4 regions of the Micromonospora sp. NPDC049004 genome follow, and region 2 is predicted to be linked to each of the others. Evidence: riboswitches for the same ligand, from Rfam matches in the RefSeq annotation. Region 2 holds a riboswitch; each other region holds the start of a gene.
What was found. Region 2 has a riboswitch for cyclic di-AMP ahead of AB0B97_RS07980 (NlpC/P60 family protein). Riboswitches for the same ligand answer to the same signal wherever they lie in the genome.

Region 1 (2,193 bases), 480 kb from region 2:
GCTGTCGATGTTCCAGGCCCACGTGGACCTGCGCGGCCTGCTGCTCGCCGGGATCATCATCGGCTCACTCGGGGTGCTCGACGACGTGACAGTCACCCAGGCCGCCACCGTCACCGAACTGGCGAACGCCAACCCCGGTCTGAGCCGGCTACAGCTCTACCGGGCGGCCACCCGGGTCGGCCGGGCGCACATCGCCTCCACGGTCAACACCATCGTCCTGGCGTACGCGGGCGCCTCACTACCGCTGCTGCTCCTGCTCACCGCCGACACCCGCCCCCTCGGGCAGATCCTGACCAGCGAATTCCTCGCCCAGGAGATCGTCCGCAGCGCGGTCGCCACACTCGGCCTGATCGCCGCCGTACCCCTCACCACCGGGCTGGCCGCCGTGGTGACCGCGGCCGGGGCGACGCCGACGCAGGACACGGACGCCGACGTCCTGACACCGCGCCCCCGTCGGGACCGGACGGAGACACTGGCCGCTCTCAGCTCCCCGCCAGGGGGTCGGCCCGACGGACCCGACCCGGAGCGGAACGCACCCCCATCCACCGCCACCACCGGGTGGCCAGAGCCGAACAGGAGCACTGATACGGCATGGTGACACTCCTCAGCGTGACCGGATCGGGCACTCGCCCTGAGAACCGCGTCACTGGTCACTCAACGCCATGGCGAAATGACACTTTTAGTCGGCATCAGGACGTAGCTCAGGCGGTGGATTCTCGGGTAACCTCGCTGCCGGCCACCGACGAAGGCGCGCAGCGGCGCCTGCGGTGCCACCGCCCAATCGCCAACCGGCGAGCCGGGGACCCAGGTACGTGGGGTGAATCCGCGACAGCGGTAGGGGCCACTTCCGCCCCGAACCCGTCAGCTAACCCGGTCGGCGGTCGACGGAAGGGAACATTGTGACGGCACCCCTACGCCGCTGGTTGACACCCGTGGTGGCCGTGCTCGCTGCGCTGACCGTGTTCGCCGGCCCCCTCCCGGCCCACGCCGCCCCGACGACCCCCACACCGTCCGGGCACGAAGAGGAAGACGAACCCAAGCTCCTCACCGACGTCATCGAGCAGACCAACCGGGACTACGTGGCGGCCAAGTCCAAACTGGACAAGTCCAAGAAGCGGCAGCTTGAGCTGGCGGTGGAGGTCCAGCGGGCCAAGGCCGACCTGGACGCGCTGGCCCCGCAGGTCGCGCAGATCGCCGCCCAGTCGTACCGGACCGGACGGGTCGGCGCGATCGCGATGCTGCTGGAGAGCGACGCCCCGGACTCGTTCGTCCGCCGAGCCGCGGCGCTCGACGAGATGAACATGGTCAACGAGAAGAAGCTCGCCGAGGTCAACGCGGTCAAGTCCCGCGCCGAGCAGGCCAAGCTGGCCCTCGACGCGGAGATCCGCGAGCAGCAGAAGCAGACCGCCCTGATGGCGAAGGACAAGCGCGACGCGGACAAGGCGCTCGCGCTGGTCGGCGGTCAGGGTTTCACCGGCGGTCTGGTCGACGCCGTCTCGCCGGTCGCCCGGATCGGCCCGGGTCGCACCGCCGACGGTGACTGGAAGCCGCAGTCGTGCAGCGAGGACGACCCCACCACCTCCGGTTGCGTCACCCCGCGCACCCTGCACGCGTACAAGGAGGTCAAGCGGGCCGGCTTCAACCGGTTCGTCGGCTGCCACCGCAACGGTGGCCCGTACGAGCACCCGAAGGGCCGCGCCTGTGACTGGTCGTTGCAGAAGAGCGGCTTCAGCCCGTGGCACAACAACGACACCCGCATGTACGGCAACAACGTCGCCGCGTTCCTCATCCGCAACGCCGACCGCCTCGGCATCTACTACGTGATCTGGAACCGGCAGATCTGGTTCCCGGCGACCGGCTGGAAGTCGTACAGCGGGCCGTCGAACCACACCGACCACGTCCACATGTCGATGCTCTGATCCACCCGACGAAGTCCGAGGGCCGTCCCGCATCAGGCGGGACGGCCCTCGTCGGGTCAGGCGCGGCGAAAGCCGCCGGGCGGCAGTTGTCGGGTCAGGCGGCGGCGGAGGCTGCCGGGTCGTCCGAGGTCGCCGCATCGGCCGGTACGGGGGTCACCGGGCGCACCACGCCGGCGGCGAGCCGGTACGACATGCCCACCACCGCACACCGCCCCTGCGCCACCTCGCCGGCCAGCACGGGCGACTGCCCGAGCAGCGTCTCGACGGTCTGCGC
Region 2 (2,193 bases):
CCCACCTCCCGTTGGTACGCGGCCAGCAGCGCCGCCCCGCCCCGAATGTTTGTCGTCGGGTCGCTGCGCAGCGCCTCGGGGGCGGCCCCGGTCAGCGCGGCGGCGGCGTCGACGGTCTGCAACGTGGCGGTGGACGGCGCGGGATCCGTGGCCGGTGCGGGTGCCATGGCGGCACGAGAGTCGTCGCCGCGCGGATCCTCGGCGCCGGCGTCGTGGTGGCCACGCGCGGGTAGGGCGGCCACGTGGCGGGCATCGGTCAGGTGCATCGGTCCGTAGCCGCCGCTGGTGCTCGGGGTGCCGGCGTTGCTGTCCCAGCGGGACTCCAGGTAGGAGACCCCGAGCAGCACGGCGGTCGGCACGCCGTACTCGGTCGACGCGGCGGCGTACTGCTGCTGACGGTCGGCGGAGGGTGCTGCGGAGGCGGTGCCGGCGCTCAGCGGTACGGCGGCCGTGGCGATGACCACCGCGACCGCGAGCGATGCGCGCCGGCCGGCGGACAGGGTTGGACTTTCCATCGAACCCCCTAGATTTGACTGGTAACTGTGTCGTCACCTTCGCGCCGGTCGGGAGTCCGCGTCAATACCTTTCCATATATCAAACTGCATCGAAAGAAACCTTCACACACGCTCGGTGATCTCTTCCAATCGGTACGGAGTGTCACGGCCGCACGGGTTGCGGATCGGTAACGGCCGTCTCTACTCTGGTCATTTGTCGGCCCGGTAGCAGGTCCGCCCATCCCGGGCGGTAACGGACCGACACCGCCGAGTCGCTTTCGAGCGAGCCGGGGACCCAGGTTCCCCCGGGGTGAATCCGCAGCCAATGCGGTAGGGCGCCAACTTCCCGCCCGAACCCGTCAGCTAACCCGGTAGGCGGTCGGGAAGAAGGAGTACGGAACCCCGGTGGCCCTCCATGCCCCGCGGCCGTCGTCCGAACGGTCGGCCCCGGCCGACCCGACGTCGACAGTGCCGCGTCCACGCTGGTCCCGCTTCACCACCGCCCTCGCCGCACTGGTCGGCGTTGCCGTCGTCCTGACCGGCAGCGCCACGGCGGCCCACGCGGACCCGTCCGTCGCCGAGATCGAGCGCCAGATCGACGCCGACTGGAACAAGCTCGAACCGGTAATCGAACGGCACAACGCCACCCGCGCGGACCTGGCCGCCAAGCGCAAGCAGGCCGACGCGCTCGCCGCCCGCATCGCGCCCCTGGAGCGCCAGGTCGACGCCGCGATGAACAAGGTCAGCGCGCTGGCCGTGCGCGCGTACATGGGCGAGAACCTGTCGACGGTCAACACGATGCTCGGCAGCCGGTCGCCCGGTGAGGTGGTCGGGCAGCTCGAAATGCTCGACCGGTTCGCCCACAACCAGCAGCAGGACGTCCGGCAGGTCGCCGATCTCCGCGACGAGCTGGCCCGGCAGAAGGCGCCGCTCGACGAGATGGTGGCCCAGCTGACCCGGACCGAAGCGCAGCTGGCGGCGAAGAAGAAGCAGATCAACGACGAGATCGACAGGCTGCAGAAGCTGCGCCTCAAGGTGTACGGCAACGGCGGCGGCGGTCCCCTGCGTCCGGCGCCCTGCCCGGCCAGCTACCCCGGCGGCGGCGCGGGCATTGCGGTCAAGTTCGCCTGCGCTCAGATCGGCAAGCCGTACGTGTGGGGCGCCGAGGGTCCGAACTCGTACGACTGCTCCGGGCTGATGCTCGCCGCGTGGGCGAAGGCCGGTGTGTCTCTGCCGCACAACGCCGCCGCGCAGAGCCGGGTGACCAAGAACGTCAGCAGGGCCGATCTGCGCCCCGGTGACCTGGTCTTCTACTACAGCGACATCCACCACGTCGGCATGTACGTCGGCAATGGCTGGGTGGTGCACGCCTCCCAGGCCGGTGTGCCCATCAAGATGAAGAAGGTCGACGACGGGCCGATCCACAGCTACGGCCGTCCCGGCTGACCGACGCCGGACACAGCGAGGGCCCGTCGCGATCTCGTCGCGGCGGGCCCTCGTCGTGCGTCAGCGCGTCGGCCAGGCACGCCAGTTCTGCCAGGAGCGGCTCGGCGTTGGCCCCCGCTGGCCCTGGTAACGCGAGCCGTAGACCACCGAGCCGTACGGGTGCTCGGCCGGCGAGGAGAGCCGGAAGATGCAGAGCTGGCCGATCTTCATGCCCGGCCAGAGGGTGATCGGGAGGTTCGCCACGTTGGACAGC
Region 3 (2,193 bases), on a different contig from region 2:
GGAGTACGACGGCAACGGGGCCGACCAGCCGTGGCCGGCGAGGTCCGGTGCGAGCCACCGCCCCGGCCAGTGCTGCTCCAGCAACGGCGCCCACGGCAGCCAGACGTCTCCGGTTGCCCCCATCCCGTGCAGCAGCAGCAGGACGGGCCGGCGACCGGTGCGGCCACCCGATTCATCCACCACGGCCGCAGTCTGCCACGGTTCGCGGCCGGGTACGAGAGTCGTCGATGGCGGCTGCCGGAATGCGGCCGCGGGCGCCGGCCCCTTGTGGGGGACGACGCCCGCGGCGGTCTACGTGCCTGGGTCAGGCGGAGTACCCCCGGGTGGCCATCCAGTTGGCAAGGTCGATCGTGGTGATCCAGTAGGACGGGTCGGCCGGGTTCGCCGAGTCGGCGATCCGCACGGTCCGGCCGTTGTCCTTGTACCCCACGACAGCGACGTAGTGACCGCCGCCGTAGGAGTGCCAGCCGCCGTCGGTGTCGGTGGCGTCGCCGACGACGTTGGCCACCACGCCCCGGCCGTCGGTGATGGCCTTGACCACATCGGCCTGGAGCCGGTCCATCTGGGCCGGGCTGGGCGTGCCGGCGAACATCCGGGTCCGGTACGGGGAGCCCTTCACCTCGGCGTTGAGCGCTCGGGTGGTGTCCTCAGCCGAGTTGGTGCCCATCTCGGTGGTGCCCAGCTCGGCACCGAGTTCCTCCTGGGTGCGGTCGATGCCGGTGGCGCTGAGCGCGTTGCGGGTGGCCGCGGGGCCGCAGTTGTAGTACGTGTTCTGCGCCTCGTAGTCGTAGTCGAGCACCTTGGTCGCGGGCGGCTTCGGCGGCTGCGGCTTACGGGTCAGATCCGGGTTGGCGCTGGCCTTGGCGGCGGGCGACGCGGCGCTGGTGGCCGGGGCGGCGGTCGTCGGCGCGGCGCTGGGGGACGCGTCGCGCGCGTCGCCGAGGGGAACGGCGGTGTCACTGCGCATCTCGGCGACAGTGGTCGCGGTGCGGTGGTTGGCCGGCGCGTCGTCGGCGCCGGTGAGCAGGGCGCCGGTGGTCGTGGCGATCACGAGGGCCGCGGCGGAGGTGGCGACGATCTGGTACCGGCGCTCGGTCGCCAGGCGACGGAGCTGACGCTGCATGGTGTGCTTCACGGGGTCCTCCACGGATCGGGGGAGAGCGGCACACCCACGGGCCGGACCGGTATCCGGGCAGGCGCCAGCGCGCGGACAGTGGTCCGCGGATGGTGAACCGCTCAGGGAAACGCCCGGCGGGACCGGGCGGGAAAGGCGATGACCCGGGGGTCAGCTCACCGTCACTGGACGGATGAGCGGGGGCACCGCTGCGCCGTGGAGGCGTGGGAACAACCGAGGGGTGGAAAGGTGCTGCACGGGTTTGGAACTCCTTCCGACACCGCCTACCGGGTTAGCTGACGGATTCGGGCGGGAAGATCGCCCTACCGCGGGCCGTGGCTCGCGGATTCACCCCAGACTTACTGATGGGTCCCCGGTTCGTTAATCACGATTGAGCGGGTCGGCGCGGCGTCGCCTGTTGCGATCGGTTACCGCACCGGACGGGACGACACTACTGGCCTGTTCGCAGCCTGCCAAGCCAGGTTCGCCTGCGTAAACCCGATTCGGTGCAGCAATTTCTGCGCGTATTGCCGATGATGTGACTCGATGGGACAACCGGTTACGGAGACGCCTACGGGCGACAACCGGACAGGCCGCCGATAACGCGCCACAATCACGGGAAATATCGAGCACAACGCGTCGGACGCCCGAATTCCGAACGACGTGACCGGGCTCACGTAACGGATCAGGCTCAACTCGCGCTAGCCGGGCGCCACCGTGCCACGGGGGCGGGACGGGACGCCCCGCTCGCCCCGGGTCGGGCGAGGGCCGGGCTGGGCCGCAGCCGCGCCGTTGCCGCGTACGCCTCCTCGGCAAGGGTGCGCGCCGACTCGGCGGCCAGTTCCGCGTCCCGCCAGGCGGCCCGCTCCGCGGTGGCGGCGGCCCGGTAGTCGGCCAGTCTCGCGTCCCGGATCGCCCGGCTGAGCAGCACCTCCTGCTCGGCCGGGTGCCGCCGGGAATCCCAGCCGCGCCGGTGGGCGAACACGTCACTGAGCTGCGCCATGGTCAGATCGCCCCGCCAGTACGCCGCCATCGCCGCACGGTGCAGGTAGCGCTCCCGGCAGGCGTACTCGGCGGGT
Region 4 (2,193 bases), on a different contig from region 2:
CCCCTGCTCTGGCAGTTGGCGGTCGACGTGCTGAGTGCCCACGAGCCCGACGACGAGGGCCACTGCCGCAACCTCCAGTGCGCCGGCCAGTCCTGGCCGTGCTCGGCCCGCGCGGGTGCCGAGCAGTCGCTCCGGCTGGCCCGCAGGACCCCCGGCGCGGTCGAGATGACCATCGGCGGCGACGACGCCGGCACGGGCTGGCCCGGCGAGGCCGCGGCACCCGCCGGCCGGTGGGACCGCAGCGCCAACGCGGTGGCGTCGCGCCGGGAGTCGAGGGCCTCCGCCCCCGCGGCGTAGCCGCGACGACACACGGTGCTCAGAGGCGATCAGCGCCCGACGAACGACCGAACGCTCGGCCGGTGACCCGGCCGAGCGTTCGTGTGTCGTACGTCAGAGGGCGAGCCGCTGACCCGGGAAGATCAGGCCGGCGTCGGCGCCGATCAGCTGCCGGTTGCGCTCGTACAGGGCCTCCCAGCCGCCCGCCTGGTGGTGGCTGTCGGCGATCTCCGACAGGGTGTCCCCCGGCTTGACGACGTACGTGTCGCCGCCGGCCGCGGGGGCGGTGCGCTCGTGGTTGCGGGTCGCCGGCTGGTCGCCGCGCGACGACCGGTCCTTCGGCGCGGTGGACCGGTCCTTCCCGGCGGTGGACTTCGAGGACTTCGCGGCGGAGCCCGACGAGCCACCCTTGCGGCCACAGGTCGGCCACGCGCCGATGCCCTGCCCGTCGAGCACCTTCTCGGCGATGGCGATCTGCTCGCCGCGGCTGGCCAGGTCGGCGCGGGCGGCGTACTTCTTGCCGCCGTAGCCGGCCCAGGTGCCCTGGGAGAACTGCAGGCCGCCGTAGTAGCCGTTACCGGTGTTGATCTTCCAGTTGCCGCCGGACTCGCACTGGGCGATCGCGTCCCAGTTGACACCGGCCTGGGCCGGGGCCGCGGGCCCGAAGAGGGCGACGGCGCCGGTGACCGCGCCGACGGCCAGGGTGCCGACGGCGACGCGGCGGGTGGTGACCCGTCGATGACGGGGCGTGTAGACAGACGTCATGTGTGGTTCCTCCACGCCGGCGAGGTGAGCTGTCGGGTTCGGGCCGAGGAGCCCGGCCGCGCGGTGGCGGCTTCACCCCGAGGTGACATGCACCGAGGAACGTGGGTCCCCCGCTCCTGCCCGGGGTTCCGGTATCCGACGACCGGGGGCAGGATTTGGCGTTGCCGGTCGTGGTGTCCACGGTGGTGGACTCGACCGACGGTAGGCACGGTCGGTGACCCTCGCCCAACGCTTGTGAACTTGTTCACCGGTGCACGCGGGGCGCCTCTGCCAGCGGTTGCGGACGACGCGCGGCTGTGCACCGACCATGATGGACCGATTCCGATCAGGCCCGGATGTCACCGTCCGTACGCAGCCCGGAGGTGATGCGACGGAGCAGTTCGACGTGTCCGGGCGAAGCGGAGGACCGGGTGTCGTGACCGAGAGCGGAGTAGACCGCCCCGGCTGGGACCGAGGGCGCGGCCCACACCGGTGGGCGGGTGGCGCCGCCCTCCTCGTGCGCGCTCCTTGCGAATTGACGTTCGGGCAGGAAACCGTAGATCGGCGGCCGCGATGCTCGAAGGCACACCGGGTCGATCCCGGTCACCTTCCCAGGAGGAGAGCATGTCGATCCACCGGAGCCGCATCGGCCGCCGCAGCGCCGCCGCCACCCTCGTGACCGTCCTGGCCAGCGCCGGCCTGACCCTGCTCGCACCGACCGCCGCACAGGCGTCCAGCCCCTGCACCAGCCTGACCTTCTACCGGGTCGGCGGCTATCCGGGCGGCGCGGACATGCACGTGCCGACCATCGGTTGGCAGACCGGGAACAAGCAGTGCTATCTCACCTACGGCCACTCGAACTCGGCCGTGCTGGTGCTTCAGGAGGCGCTGAACAACTGCTACTCGCAGTCGCTCTCCCTCGACGGCAACTACGGCTCGAAGACCCGCGAGGCCGTCCGGTACGCCCAGCACCGCATCAACCAGGACATCGTGTACGCGAACATCGCCGAGGACGGCGAGTACGGCCCGCAGACCCGGGCGTACATGGGCTTCGCGATCTTCGGGGTCAACGGCGGGGCGGTCATCCCGAACGTCTGCTACTACCCGGGCTGAGCCGCCTGACGGCGCCGGTCGGAGTCCCCCGTGGGATTCCGGCCGGCGCCGTCGTGCACC

Region 1: linked by a shared signal. The riboswitch ahead of AB0B97_RS05670 (hypothetical protein) and the one ahead of AB0B97_RS07980 (NlpC/P60 family protein) in region 2 are both predicted to bind cyclic di-AMP.
Region 3: linked by a shared signal. The riboswitch ahead of AB0B97_RS19140 (C39 family peptidase) and the one ahead of AB0B97_RS07980 (NlpC/P60 family protein) in region 2 are both predicted to bind cyclic di-AMP.
Region 4: linked by a shared signal. The riboswitch ahead of AB0B97_RS02095 (transglycosylase family protein) and the one ahead of AB0B97_RS07980 (NlpC/P60 family protein) in region 2 are both predicted to bind cyclic di-AMP.

The regions. Positions count from the first base shown of each region.
Region 1 covers NZ_JBEZFG010000002.1:197,826-200,018, forward strand. Annotated here, with positions in the region: gene AB0B97_RS05665 (YibE/F family protein) at 1-598, shown strand, start outside; cyclic di-AMP (ydaO/yuaA leader) riboswitch at 765-895, shown strand; gene AB0B97_RS05670 (hypothetical protein) at 900-1,919, shown strand; gene AB0B97_RS05675 (carbonic anhydrase) at 2,014-2,193, opposite strand, start outside.
Region 2 covers NZ_JBEZFG010000002.1:677,695-679,887, reverse strand. Annotated here, with positions in the region: gene AB0B97_RS07985 (peptidoglycan recognition family protein) at 1-515, opposite strand, end outside; cyclic di-AMP (ydaO/yuaA leader) riboswitch at 750-886, shown strand; gene AB0B97_RS07980 (NlpC/P60 family protein) at 900-1,940, shown strand; gene dcd (dCTP deaminase) at 2,001-2,193, opposite strand, start outside.
Region 3 covers NZ_JBEZFG010000006.1:87,324-89,516, forward strand. Annotated here, with positions in the region: gene AB0B97_RS19135 (alpha/beta hydrolase) at 1-183, opposite strand, end outside; gene AB0B97_RS19140 (C39 family peptidase) at 305-1,147, opposite strand; cyclic di-AMP (ydaO/yuaA leader) riboswitch at 1,381-1,522, opposite strand; gene AB0B97_RS19145 (hypothetical protein) at 1,806-2,193, opposite strand, start outside.
Region 4 covers NZ_JBEZFG010000001.1:497,999-500,191, reverse strand. Annotated here, with positions in the region: gene AB0B97_RS02100 (hypothetical protein) at 1-297, shown strand, start outside; gene AB0B97_RS02095 (transglycosylase family protein) at 391-1,041, opposite strand; cyclic di-AMP (ydaO/yuaA leader) riboswitch at 1,041-1,185, opposite strand; gene AB0B97_RS02090 (peptidoglycan-binding domain-containing protein) at 1,645-2,133, shown strand.